2 linked regions of the Aromatoleum petrolei genome follow. The protein of the gene in region 2 interacts with the protein of the main gene of each other region in a pairwise test. Links are inferred from orthologs where the notes say so. Each region holds a gene or a part of one and is shown on either strand. Other genes may lie near its edges.

Evidence for each region. Proteins that work in one complex are often made in the same cells at the same time.
Region 1: the proteins of cysE (region 2) and cysK interact in binary tests that used the Escherichia coli proteins (3 or more experiments, as listed by UniProt). The link is inferred for Aromatoleum petrolei from one-to-one orthologs.

What each region holds. Positions count from the first base shown.
Region 1 is NZ_CP059560.1:3,900,209-3,907,224, reverse strand. What follows is about bases 1,903-4,787. They hold cysK (cysteine synthase A), read left to right. Parts: upstream 1,903-2,798; coding sequence 2,799-3,776; downstream 3,777-4,787. Other genes in these bases: tal (transaldolase), read left to right, coding at 4,679-4,787; ToN1_RS24835 (pseudouridine synthase), read left to right, coding at 3,773-4,603; ToN1_RS17735 (CysB family HTH-type transcriptional regulator), read left to right, coding at 1,903-2,738. Outside these bases: sulfate ABC transporter permease subunit CysW, read left to right, coding at 1-712; ToN1_RS17740 (sulfate/molybdate ABC transporter ATP-binding protein), read left to right, coding at 709-1,797; more of ToN1_RS17735, read left to right, coding at 1,794-1,902; more of tal, read left to right, coding at 4,788-5,755; ToN1_RS17720 (chemotaxis protein CheA), read right to left, coding at 5,837-7,016.
Region 2 is NZ_CP059560.1:1,041,912-1,048,906, forward strand. What follows is about bases 2,747-5,610. They hold cysE (serine O-acetyltransferase), read right to left. Parts: upstream 4,631-5,610; coding sequence 3,863-4,630; downstream 2,747-3,862. Other genes in these bases: ToN1_RS04690 (cysteine desulfurase family protein), read right to left, coding at 2,747-3,262; iscR (Fe-S cluster assembly transcriptional regulator IscR), read right to left, coding at 3,276-3,758; ToN1_RS04705 (RNA methyltransferase), read right to left, coding at 4,674-5,402; ToN1_RS04710 (inositol monophosphatase family protein), read left to right, coding at 5,481-5,610. Also shown: Fe-S protein assembly co-chaperone HscB, read right to left, coding at 1-112; iron-sulfur cluster assembly protein IscA, read right to left, coding at 132-455; Fe-S cluster assembly scaffold IscU, read right to left, coding at 473-856; ToN1_RS04685 (IscS subfamily cysteine desulfurase), read right to left, coding at 882-2,093; more of ToN1_RS04690, read right to left, coding at 2,111-2,746; more of ToN1_RS04710, read left to right, coding at 5,611-6,287; ToN1_RS04715 (DEAD/DEAH box helicase), read left to right, coding at 6,412-6,995.

The sequences.
Region 1 (7,016 bases), 2.9 Mb from region 2 along the record:
TGCGCTGATACACGAGGATGCGCTGTGGGCGATCAAGCTCACGCTCACCGCGGCGGTGATCTCGGTGCCGCTCAACCTGGTGTTCGGCGTCGCGGCCGCGTGGGCGATCGCGAAATTCGAGTTCCGTGGCAAGCATCTCCTCATCACACTCATCGACCTACCCTTCTCGGTGTCGCCCGTGATCGCCGGCCTGATCTACGTGCTGATTTTCGGTGCACAGGGCTGGCTCGGCCCCTGGCTTGCCGATCATGACATCAAGGTCATCTTCGCGGTACCCGGCATCGTGCTCGCGACGGTGTTCGTGACCTTTCCCTTCGTCGCACGCGAACTCATTCCGCTGATGCAGGCACAGGGCCGCGAGGAGGAGGACGCCGCGATCGTGCTCGGCGCCAACGGCTGGCAGACCTTCTGGCACGTGACGCTGCCGAACATCAAGTGGGGACTGCTGTATGGCGTGATCCTGTGCAATGCCCGCGCGATGGGCGAGTTCGGCGCGGTGTCGGTCGTCTCCGGCCACATCCGCGGCCAGACCAACACGCTGCCGCTGCACGTCGAGATTCTCTACAACGAATACCAGTTCGCCGCCGCGTTTGCGGTGGCGTCGCTGCTGGCCCTGCTCGCGCTCGTGACCCTGGTGATCAAGACCTGGGTCGAGCACCGCGCCGGCGGCGGGAAGCAATCACGAGAAGCCCATCAGGACGCCGCATCATGAGCATTCAGGTCAGAAACATCCGCAAGACGTTCGGCGACTTCGTCGCGCTCGACGACGTCTCGCTCGACTTCCCGACCGGCGAACTGGTCGCCCTGCTGGGGCCGTCCGGCTGTGGCAAGACGACGCTCCTGCGCATCATCGCCGGCCTTGAGCAGGCAGAATCCGGACAGGTACTCCTGGACGGAGGGGACGCCTCGGGCACCCATGTGCGCGACCGCCAGGTCGGCTTCGTGTTCCAGCATTACGCGCTGTTCCGCCACATGAGCGTGTTCGACAACGTCGCCTTCGGCATGCGCATGAAGCCACGCGGGCAACGTCCGTCGGAAGTGCAGATCCGCGACAAGGTGCATGAACTCCTCGACCTCGTGCAGCTCGACTGGCTCGCCGACCGCTTCCCGGCGCAACTGTCGGGCGGCCAGCGCCAGCGCATCGCGCTCGCCCGTGCCCTCGCGGTGGAACCGCGCGTGTTGCTGCTCGACGAACCCTTCGGCGCGCTCGATGCCAAGGTACGCAAGGAACTGCGCCGCTGGCTGCGCAAGCTGCACGACGAGCTGCATATCACCTCGATCTTCGTCACCCACGATCAGGAGGAGGCCCTCGAGGTTGCCGATCGCATCGTGCTGATGGACCGCGGCCATGTGGAGCAGATCGGCACACCCGAAGAGGTCTACCGCCAGCCCGCGACGCCCTTCGTGTATGGGTTTCTCGGCTCGGTGAACTTCTTCCACGGCCGCGTCGAGGACAACGCGCTGCGCGTCGGCGACGACGTCCTGCCGAGCGCACAGCAGGGCTTCGACGCCGGCGCCGAAGTCATCGCCTTCGCCCGCCCGCACGAACTCGACCTCGTGCCCGAGGCGCATGGCGACGCCGGGGTCGCGGCACGCATCACCCGCATCCTCGCCTTCGGCGTCACCGCCCGCATCGAGCTCGACGGGCTGAACGGTGCCAGCGGTCAGCATTTTGAAGTCGAACTGACGCAGCAGCGCGTCGCCGAACAGAATCTCGCCGAAGGCCAGGCCGTGCGCCTGCTACCCTCGCACCTCAAGGTCTTCGAGCGCAACGGCATTACTGGAGCAACTGCATGAATTTCCAGCAGCTACGCATCATCCGCGAGACGGTGCGCCGCAACTTCAATCTCACGGAGGTCGCCAACGCGCTGTTCACGTCGCAGTCCGGCGTTTCCAAGCACATCAAGGACCTCGAGGACGAGCTGGGCGTCGAACTCTTCGTGCGCAAGGGCAAGCGCCTGCTGGGTCTCACTGACCCGGGCCGCGAACTGGTCGTGATGGTCGAGCGCATGCTGCTCGACGCCGGCAACATCAAGCGGCTCGCCGAGCAGTACAGCAATCGCGACGAGGGCCGCCTGACGGTCGTGACGACGCACACGCAGGCGCGCTACGCGCTGCCCAAGGTCGTGACCGGATTCAAGAGGGTTTATCCCAGGGTGCTCCTCAAGCTGCATCAGGGCAGCCCCGAGGAGATCGTGTCGATGGTGCTGGACGGTCAGGCGGACATCGGCATCGCGACCGAGGCGATTGCGGACGTGGCCGAACTGGCGTCCTTCCCTTACTACTCCTGGCATCATTCGGTGATCGTGCCCGCCGGGCATCCACTCGACAGCGCAATGCCGCTGACGCTGGAGGCGATCGCCGAATACCCGCTGATCACCTACCACGAAGGCTTCACCGGACGCTCCATCATCGACCGCGCATTTGCCGCCGCAGGACTTTCCCCCGAGTTCGCGATGTCGGCGATGGACGCTGATGTCATCAAGACCTACGTCGAACTGGGGCTGGGCGTCGGCATCGTCGCGTCGATGGCCTTCCAACCCGGGCGCGAAGGCGAACTCCGCCAGCTAGACAGCAGCCACCTGTTTCCCGCCAACACGACGCGCATCGCAGTACGGCGCGGACACTACCTGCGCGGTTTCGCCTACCGCTTCATCGAGATGTGCTCACCGACGCTCACCGAGATGACGGTTCGCAACAGCATCACCCCCGCAGGCAACGGTCGCGCCGATGAATGAGGCAGCGCACCGCGCACCGGCGCCTGCTATTCTCCGATTTCCGGACCAAGGAGCCTCCATATGTCGAACTGGTATACCGATAACGCCGAATCCATCGGCAAGACGCCGCTGATCAAACTGAATCGCATCACCGACGGCGCACCCGCGACCGTGCTGGGCAAGATCGAGGGGCGCAACCCCGCCTATTCCGTGAAATGCCGCATCGGCGCGGCAATGATCTGGGACGCCGAGAAGCGCGGCCTGCTCGGCCCGGGGAAGGAAATCGTCGAGCCCACCAGCGGCAACACCGGCATCGCGCTGGCCTTCGTCGCCGCTGCGCGCGGCATCCCCATCACGTTGACGATGCCCGATACGATGAGCGTCGAGCGGCGCAAGCTGCTGGTTGCCTATGGCGCCAAGCTCGTCCTGACCGAAGGCGCCAAGGGGATGAACGGTGCGATCGCGAAGGCTGAGGAGATCGCGGCGTCCGACCCGAATCGATACGTGCTGCTGCAGCAGTTCAAGAACCCGGCTAACCCTGCGATCCACGAAGCAACGACCGGCCCCGAGATCTGGGACGACACCGACGGCAAGATCGACATCCTCGTGTCGGGGGTCGGCACCGGCGGCACCATCACCGGCGTCTCGCGTTATATCAAGCAGACCAAGGGCAAGGCGATCGTGTCGGTTGCCGTCGAACCCGCCGCGAGCCCGGTGCTCACGCAGACGCGCGCAGGCGAGCCGCTGAAGCCTTCGCCGCACAAGATCCAGGGCCTCGGCGCGGGCTTCGTGCCCGACGTGCTGGATCTCTCGCTGATCGACGCGGTCGAGACGGTAACGAACGAGGACGCGATCCTCTACGCCCGCCGCCTCGCGCGCGAGGAAGGCATCCTTTCGGGGATCTCGTGTGGCGCAGCGGCAGCCGTCGCGGCACGGCTCGCGCAGCGGCCGGAGAACGCGGGCAAGACCATCGTCGCCATCCTGCCGGATTCGGGCGAGCGCTACCTCAGCTCCATCCTGTTCGAAGGCATGTTCGACGCGACCGGCGCGGCACTTTGAGCGGCGCCCTCGCGGACACGACCGCAGGGGCGACAGCCCCCGCGGCTCTGCCAACCGAGACCCTGCCCATCCTGTATCGCGACGACTTCCTCGTCGCGGTACACAAGCCCTCCGGGCTGCTGGTCCATCGCTCCGTGCTCGATTTCCATGAAGAACGTTTCGCGGTTCAGATCCTGCGCGACCAGATCGGCCGCCGCGTGCACCCCGTGCATCGCCTCGACAAAGGAACCTCGGGCGTACTCCTGTTCGCGCTCGATCGCGAAACCGCCGCTCTGGCGTCCGGTGCCTTCGAGCGTCAGGAAGTGCGCAAGACCTATCTCGCCGTCGTGCGTGGTCATCCGGTCGGCGAGGGCCTCATCGACCACCCCCTGACGCGGCGCTTCGATGATGCTGAGCGCCGCCCCGACAGTGAGGACGCCCCGGCGCAAGGCGCCGTGACGCGCTTTCATCGCCTTGCGACCACCGAACTGCCCTATCAGGTCGACCGTTACCCGACCAGTCGTTACGCGCTGGTCGAACTCAGCCCCGAAACCGGCCGCCGCCACCAGATCCGCCGCCACCTGAAACACATCTCCCACCCCATCATCGGCGACGCGACCTTCGGGAAGGGGCGGCACAACCGGCTGTTCGCCCAACTCTTCGGCGTCTCGCGGCTACTGCTCGCCTGCACGCGCATGCAACTCACGCACCCGCGCAGCGGGACAGCGCTCGATCTATCGGCCCCGCTCGCGCACGATTTCGCCCACGTAGTCGATGCGCTCGGCTGGGACGACGCCGTGAAAAGCTCCATGCGGGCGACGGACGCGACCAGCAACACTCGCAGATAAGCGGAGTCTTCTTGCCGTCACGGATTCGGTGCACAATGAATCTTCACGACAATGAACACGACATCGGCTCCAACCATGAATCCCCTGCTCCAGGTCCGCGCACAGGGCCAGCAAGTCTGGCTCGACAACCTCTCCCGCACCCTGCTCAACGAAGGCCAGCTCGCGCAGATGATCGCCGATGATGGCGTCGACGGCGTCACGACCAACCCCGCGATCTTCCACAAGGCCATCGCCGGGGGGCGGTATTACGAGGACGACCTCGCTGCGCTCAAGCAGCAGCCCCTCGGTGCCGAAGCGCGCTATGAAGGCTTGGTGATCCCGGACGTGCAGCGTGCCTGCGATATGCTGCGGCCAAGCTGGGAGCGCAGCGGCGGCAACGCCGGCTACGTGAGCCTGGAAGTGTCGCCAGCCCTAGCCCACGACGCGGCCGGGACGCTTGCCGCCGGCCTGCGTCTGAACCAAGCCGTCGCGCGCGACAACCTGCTGATCAAGGTGCCTGCAACCGCTGCAGGGCTGGACGCGATCGAACTGCTGATCGGTCGCGGCGTGAGCGTCAACGTCACGCTGATGTTCTCGCTCGCCCACGTCGATACGGTCGCGGACGCGTATGTCCAGGGCCTGCAGCGCCTGCGCCAGGCCGGCGGGGACGTGAGCAAGGTGATGTCGGTCGCGAGCCTGTTCCTGTCCCGCGTCGACACCCTCATCGACAAGCAGCTCGACGAACTCGGCGGCGACGCGCTCGCCCTGCGCGGCAAGACGGCGGTGGCGATGGCAAAGCTCGCCTACCAGCGCTATCAGGAACGCTTCCACGGCGCGGCCTTCGCCGAACTGCGCGCGGCGGGCGCACGTCCGCAGTACATGTTGTGGGCGAGCACTGGCACGAAGAACCCCGCCTACAGCGACCTGCTCTACGTCGAGCCGCTGATCGGGCCGGAAACCGTGAATACGCTGCCCGACGCCACGCTCGGGGCGCTGCGCGACCACGGCAAGGTGGCTGCGACCCTTGCGCAGGATGTCGGCACCGCGCGCTCGGCCTTCGACGCACTGAACGACTTGGGCATAGACATGACCGCAGCGGGCGAAGGCCTGCAGCGCGAAGGGCTGGCGCAATTCGAAGACGCGTTCGCGCAACTGCTACAGCTCACCGCCTGACGCCGCACAGCCGGCACACAACACAAAGCCCGACGGAGTTCATCCCCCGTCGGGCTTTTCGTCTTCAGCGTCGTCCGGCGCTCAGGCGGTAGCGACCTGCTTCGCCATCATCGACATGCGGGTGAGCCAGCGCTGGTCCCCGGCGCTGCCGAGCAGCTCCTTCATGTCCAGGATCAGCACGATCTGGCCGTTCGACAGGGTCGTCACCCCGGCGACGCCCTTCGGGCGGAAGTCGTCGAGCGACTTGATCACTGCGTCCTCGCGCCCCGCAAAGCTGTCGATGCCGAGGATGAAGGACATCTCCGCCGTCTGCATCAGCACGCCGTAGCACGGCGCACGCTCCAGCGGCCAGCCGAGCAGCCCCGCCAACGGCATGATCGGCAGCACTTCGCCGCGCACGACCATGGTGGCGCGTCCGCCGACTTCCTGAACCTCCTTCGCCTCGATCGGCAGGATCTCGCGCACCATCGACAGCGGCACCGCAAAGGGCTGCTCGCCCAGACGCACCAGCAGCACGGGCAGAATCGCCAGGGTCAACGGGAGACTGATCACGAAGGTCGTGCCCTTGCCGAGCTGCGACTGGATCTCGATGCTGCCGTTGAGCTTCTGGATGTTGGTGCGCACGACGTCCATGCCGACGCCGCGCCCCGACACGTCCGACACCTGTGCGGCCATCGAGAAGCCGGGAAGGAAAACCAGGTTGAAGCTCTGCCGCTCGTCCATCGCATTGGACTCTTCGTCGGTGATGAGCCCCTTCTCCACCGCCTTCGCGCGCAGCCGCTCCGCGTTCATGCCGCGCCCGTCGTCGGCCACGAGGATCACGATGTGATCGCCTTCCTGGCGCGCCTCGAGGCGGACGATGGATTTCTCCGGCTTGCCGTTCGCGATCCGCTCCGCCGCATCCTCGACACCGTGGTCGACCGCATTGCGGATCAGGTGGATGATCGGGTCGGCGAGATCCTCGATCATCGTCTTGTCGATCTCCGTCTCCTCGCCCGCGAGCACGAGTTCGACGTCCTTTCCCATGTTGCGCGCGAGATCGCGCGCGATGCGCGGGTACTTCTGGAACAGGCGCCCGATCGGCTGCATGCGCGTCTTCATGACCGCGTTTTGCAGGTCGGATACGAGAAGATCGAGCTGGCTGACTGCAATGTCGAGCGAGTGCAGCGTCTCGGTATCGTTGCGACCCGAGAGGATGTCACTGCGCAAGGCGTTAAGCCGGTTCTTCGTCAGGCCGATCTCGCCCGACAGGTTGAGCACC
Region 2 (6,995 bases):
GCACGCGCCCCTGCAGATCGTGGTAGGCAAGCTCGAGCGCTGCCTCGTCGATGCGAAACCGGCGTGGCAGCCCGAACAGCCCGAAGTAGTCCTGCTGGAGGTCGATGCTCATCGGATCCGCACCGCGAGCATCAGACGTTGAAGCTCTCGCCGCAGCCGCACGAGTCCTTGACGTTCGGGTTGTTGAACTTGAAACCCTCGTTGAGCCCCTCGCGGACGAAATCGAGCTCGGTGCCGTCGAGATAGGCCAGGCTCTTCTGGTCCACGATGACCTTGACGCCATTGCTCTCGAACACCACGTCGTCCTCGTGCGTCTCATCAACGAACTCGAGGCGGTAGGCCATGCCCGAACAGCCGGAGGTCCGAACCCCGAGACGGATTCCGAGACCCTTGCCGCGCTTGGCGATGAAGTTCGAAACGTGCTTCGCTGCGCTCGTGCTGACAGTGACACTCATGATTCCGCCTCCGGGTCTCAGCCTTCGTGCTTTTTCTTGTAGTCCGCCACGGCCGCCTTGATGGCGTCCTCGGCGAGGATCGAACAGTGGATCTTGACCGGCGGCAGCGCGAGTTCCTCGGCGATCTGGGTGTTCTTGATCTCGAGTGCCTGCTCGACGGTCTTGCCCTTGACCCATTCGGTCACCAGCGAGCTCGACGCGATCGCCGAACCACAGCCGTAGGTCTTGAACTTCGCGTCCTCGATGACGCCATCCTTGCCCACCTTGATCTGCAGCTTCATCACGTCGCCACAGGCCGGCGCACCGACCATGCCGGTGCCCACGCCTTCGTCCTCTTTGGAGAAGGCGCCGACGTTGCGGGGATTTTCGTAGTGGTCGAGCACTTTTTCACTATATGCCATTATCGTTTCTCCTGTCTCGGGATGCTCAGTGGGCTGCCCACTGCACGGTATTCAGATCGACACCTTCCTGCACCATCTCCCACAGCGGAGACAGTTCGCGCAGCTTGCCGATCTTCTTGTGCATGAGGTCGATCGTATAGTCGATTTCCTCTTCGGTCGTGAAGCGGCCGATCGAGAAACGGATCGAGCTATGCGCCAGTTCGTCATTGCGCCCAAGCGCACGCAAGACATAGGACGGCTCCAGGCTCGCCGACGTACAGGCCGAACCGCTCGACACGGCGATGTCCTTCACCGCCATGATCATCGACTCACCTTCGACATAGGCGAAGGAGATATTCAGGTTGTGCGGCACGCGATGCTCGAGGTCGCCGTTCACATAGGTCGCTTCGATGTCCTGCAGACCCTTCAGTAGGCGGTCGCGCAGCGAACGGATGCGTTCGTTCTCGACCTTCATCTCCTCGCGCGCAATGCGGAAGGCTTCGCCCATGCCGACGATCTGGTGCGTCGCGAGCGTACCCGAACGCAGGCCGCGCTCGTGACCGCCGCCGTGCATCTGCGCCTCGAGGCGCGCACGCGGCTTGCGACGCACGTACAACGCGCCGATACCCTTCGGACCATAGGTCTTGTGCGCGGAGAAAGACATCAGGTCGACCTTCAGCTGCTGCAGATCGATCTCGACCTTGCCCGTCGCCTGCGCCGCATCGACGTGGAACACGATGCCCTTCTCGCGGCAGATCTCGCCGATCTCGGCGATCGGCTGGATCACGCCGATCTCGTTATTCACGAACATCACGGAGACGAGGATCGTGTCCGGGCGCAGCGCGTCCTTGAACGCGGCCAGATCGATCAGGCCGTTCTCCTGCACGTCGAGATAGGTCGCCTCGAAGCCCTGGCGCTCGAGTTCGCGGAAGGTGTCAAGCACGGCCTTGTGCTCGGTCTTCACGGTGATGATGTGCCTGCCCTTGCCCTTGTAGAACTGTGCGGCGCCCTTGATCGCGAGGTTGTTCGACTCCGTCGCGCCAGAAGTCCACACGATTTCCTTCGGATCGGCATTCACCAGTGCAGCAACCTGCTCGCGCGCATCCTCGACCGCCTTCTCGGCTTCCCAACCGTAAGCGTGCGAACGGCTCGCCGGATTACCAAAATGCTCGGTGAGCCAGGGAATCATCGCCTGCGCGACACGCGGATCGACCGGCGTGGTGGCGGAGTAATCCAGGTAAATCGGAAACTTCAGCATCGGTATTCCTCCGTCGATCATTGAACCGCCACGGCGGTCAGATTGTTCAGTTCGTTCATCTGCTGCCCCAGGCAGCCCAGAAAATCCGCCACGTGCTTTACCTGCGTATCGCGCCCCAAGCTGACGCGCACCGCGCCACGCGCGGCCTCGCGTTCCACCCCCATCGCCAGCAACGTATGGGACGGCTCCGGATTCGCACTCGAACACGCCGAGCCGCTCGCACACGCGAAACCGGCCCGATCCAGTCGCCCGACCAAGGTCTCGCCATCCAAGCCTTCGGCGGCGAAGAAAACCGTATTCGGCAGACGCGGCGCACCGGTCGAGAAGATCCGCATGCCGAGCGCCGCCAGACCTGCTTCCAGCGTATCGCGCAGGCCGCACAAGCGGGCATTCTCGCCGGACACGCGTGCCGCTGCCAACTCGCACGCGACGCCGAAGCCGACGATCGCTGCGACGTTCTCGGTGCCCGAACGCAAGCCGCGCTCCTGCCCGCCGCCGGCGAGCAGCGGGGCCAGCTCCAGTCGCTTGTCAACGACCAGGGCACCCGCCCCGAGCGGACCGCCGATCTTGTGCGCCGACAGCGTCATTGCATTGACGCCCAAGGCACGGAAATCAACGCCGATCTTGCCCAACGCTTGCACCGCGTCGGTGTGAAACCAGGCTCCGACCTCCTTCGCCTCGCGGGCGAGCGTCGCGACGTCCTGCAGCACACCGGTCTCGTTGTTGGCGAGCATCACCGACACCAGCGCCGGCTTCGTCGCCAGCACGGCCAGCCAGTCGGCGCGTTTCACCTGTCCAGCGCGATCGACGGCGATTTCACGCAGCGTCCAGTCGGCACGCCGCAACTGCTTTGCAGGTTCGCGCACGCAGGGATGCTCGATCGCGCTGATCGCGATCAGCCCCGGCTTCATGAGACCCGCCGCGCCCTTCACAAACAGATTGTTCGCCTCGGTACCGCCGCTGGTGAAGACCACTTCCGTTGCGTGCGCGCCGACCGCCGCAGCGACCCGCGCACGCGCCTCATCGACCGCGGCGCGCGCTTGGCGCCCATATTCATGTCGGCTAGACGCATTGCCGAAGCGGCCGCCGAACCACGGCAGCATCGCCTCGCGCACTGCCGCGTCCAGCGGCGCAGTGGCGTTCCAGTCGAGATAGACGGGGGCGAACACGCTCAAACGCCCGTCAGGCCGCCGCAGCCTCGCGCATCGCCACCATCGCGCGCCGGCGCACGTCCTTGAGGACGCTCATGTCGGGATCCGGCTTGATCTCGCGATGCACCAGCGCATTCAGCGTCACCGAATCGAGATATTCGTACATGCGCTTGTTCAGGTTCGCCCACAGGTCGTGCGTCAGGCAGCGATGCTCGTCATGGCAATTCTGCTTGCCACCGCATTGCGTCGCATCGAGCGGCTCGTCCACCGCGACGATGATGTCGGCAACAGTGATGCGAGCCATGTCGCGAGCGAGCCGGTAGCCGCCGCCGGGACCACGCACGCTGGTCACCAGCTTGTGGCGCCGCAGCTTGCCGAACAACTGCTCGAGGTACGACAAGGAAATTTTCTGCCGGTCGGCGATGCCAGCCAACGTCACCGGCCCTTCGGCTTGACGCGATGCCAGATCGATCATCGCAGTGACGGCAAAACGTCCTTTGGTGGTCAGTCTCATATCGGAGCTCCTTCTTTCGCGGAGATTCTCGCCCGGGGGAATACCCGAACGTTTCGCTCAACTATACGGAGCCCGACAAAATCAGTCAACTAATCGAATGTCACTCAGTCGACCATCTTGGACAGACGCTCGGCGTCAAATTCGTCACTCTTCTCGATCGCCTCATCGAGGCTGAATCCGGCCTTCTCCAGACGCTCCACCAGCATCTGAATGCGACGATCGGTCTCGACGGCGTGATCGAGCAGCCCGTGCAGCGCCTTGGTCAGCGGATCGTCCATCTGCTTGGTCACGCCGTAAGCCGAGAACCCCATCTGCTCGGCCTTCTGCTCGCGCGCCCGGTCGCGTGCGTTATCACGGTCAGGTTCGATGACGCGCGCGGGGTTCCCAACCGCAGTGGCGCCAGCCGGCACCGGCTTGACGACGACGGCATTGGAGCCGACCCGTGCACTGTCACCCACCGTAAAGCCCCCGAGCACTTTCGCACCGGCGCCGATCACGACCCCCTTGCCCAGCGTTGGATGGCGCTTCGTGCCACGGTATAGCGAGGTTCCCCCGAGGGTCACGCCTTGATAGATCGTGCAGTCGTCCCCAATCTCCGCAGTCTCGCCGATCACCACCCCCATGCCGTGGTCGATGAAGACGCGCCGGCCTATCGTCGCGCCCGGATGGATTTCGATGCCGGTGAGAAATCGGCTCACATGACTGACAAACCGCCCCACCCAGTAGAAGCCGCGCTTCCATGCGCCGTGCGCGAAGCGGTGGAGGAAAAGCGCGTGCACGCCCGGATAGCAGGTCAGCACCTCCAGGGTCGAACGGGCGGCGGGATCGCGTTCGCGAACGCTGGCCAAGTCTTCGCGCAGACGTCTGAACATGAGTGATTTACTCCGGTGTCTCGTTATTTTATTTCCGAGTATTTTACTCAGCTTTGCGCTCCAGCGCACTAATGATGCCGCGTAGGATGTTCACCTCCTCCTTTTCGAGCCGGATGCGGCCGAACAGACGGCGCACGCGCTGCAGCAGGCGCTTTGGATTTGCGGGGTCATAGAATCCGCTGGCTGTCATCGCCCGTTCCAGATGACGGTGAAAACCCTCCACCTCCTCGAAGGCGGCCAGGTCCGGAAGGGGTTCCGCCGGGGAAACCGGATCGAGCGCCGCCATGCGCAGCTCGTAGCACAGCAGCTGCACCGCGGCGCCGAGGTTGAGCGACGAAAATGCCGGATTCGCCGGAATCGTCACCGGCATCGAGCACAGCCCCACCTCCTCATTCGTGAGTCCGCTCGTTTCGTTTCCGAACACCAGCGCAACCTCGCCCCGCCCGGCAAACGACACCAGTTCGGGGGCCGCCTCGCGCGCATTGCGCACCGGCACCGAGCGCTCGCGCCGCCGCGCCGTGACAGCGGCGGACAGGATCGTGCCCTCGAGCGCTTCCTCGAGCGAACCGACCACCCGCGCGGACGCAAGGAGGTCACCGGCCCCGGAGGCGCGCGCCTCCGCCACCGGATCGGGAAAGGAAGCCGGCCGAACCAGCCAGAGACGGCCGAGCCCCATCGTCTTCATCGCGCGCGCGGCGGCGCCGATGTTGCCGGGATGACTCGTACGGGAAAGTACGATGCGGATGCGGTCGAGCGCGATGGCTCCGTTCATATTAAAATACTTCGTTTTATTGGAATTCTTTCGAGCGGGACGCTCTCCGGGCCCCCGACTCCAGCGAGACCGACGCGCATGCACCCCACCCTGAACATTGCAGTGAAAGCCGCCCGCCGCGCGGGCTCCATCATCAATCGCGCCTCGCTGCAGCTGGACCAGGTGTCGGTCCAGGCCAAGTCCCCGAACGACTTCGTCACCGAGGTCGATCAGGCCGCCGAGGCCGCCATCATCGAGGTGCTGCGCGAAGCATACCCGGAGCACGGCATTCTAGCAGAGGAGTCGGGCGCATCAGCCGAGACCGGCGACAGCGAATACCAGTGGATCATCGACCCGATCGACGGCACGACGAACTTCATCCACGGCTTTCCACAGTATGCAATCTCGATCGCGCTGACAAAGAACGGCGCGCTTGAACAGGGCGTCGTCTACGACGTCACGCGCAACGAGCTGTTTACCGCCACGAAGGGACGCGGCGCCTTCCTCAACGACCGGCGCATCCGCGTATCGAAGCGCGTCCGCCTGAACGAATCGCTGATCGGCACGGGCTTTCCGTTCCGCGAGTTCGACCACGTCGACGCCTACCTCGCGATGTTCAAGGACCTGACGCAGAGGACCGCCGGCATCCGCCGGCCCGGCGCTGCCTCGCTCGACCTTGCCTACGTCGCCTGCGGGCGCCTCGACGGCTTCTGGGAAATGGGCCTGCAGCCCTGGGACATCGCAGCCGGCGCACTGCTGATCCAGGAAGCCGGCGGTCTGGTAAGCGACCTTGCCGGAGAAGGCACCTACATGGAAACCGGCAATGTCGTCGCCGGCAGCCCCAAGATCTTCGGGCAGATCCTGCCCATCATCCAGGCCCACCGCACTGCAGCGCTGCGCGCCTGAACGGGCGCAAGCGGACCGGGCAATCCGGTCCGCATTCGCGGGCTGCCAGCGCCACACCAGGCGAATTCGGTACGATGCACGCACAGCCGGTACGTCCCCCCATCTTCCTCACTCTCGGACGCCCATGAATCCCTCCGTCGAATCCTTTGCCCAGCTCGAGCTGAGCCCCCCGATCCTCGACGCCCTGGCCGGCATCGGATACGAAACCCCGTCGCCGATCCAGGCGGCCTGCATCCCGCACCTGCGCGCCGGCCATGACCTGCTGGGCGAAGCCCAGACGGGGACCGGCAAGACGGCGGCCTTCGCGCTGCCGCTGCTCGATCGCCTGGACCTCTCCACCCGCAAGCCGCAGGTCCTCGTGCTGACGCCGACACGTGAGCTTGCGATCCAGGTTGCGGAAGCCTTCCAGCGCTACGCCAAGAACCTGCCCGACTTCCACGTGCTGCCCATCTACGGTGGCCAAAGCATGGTCGTGCAGTTGCGCCAACTGAGCCGCGGCGCACACGTCATCGTCGGCACTCCGGGACGCGTGATGGACCACATCGAGCGCGAGAGCCTCAACCTCGACAACCTCAAGACGCTGGTGCTCGACGAAGCGGATGAGATGCTGCGCATGGGCTTTATCGACGACGTCGAATGGATCCTCGAGCACGTCCCGATCGAGCGGCAGACTGCGCTATTCTCGGCGACGATGCCCGACGCCATCCG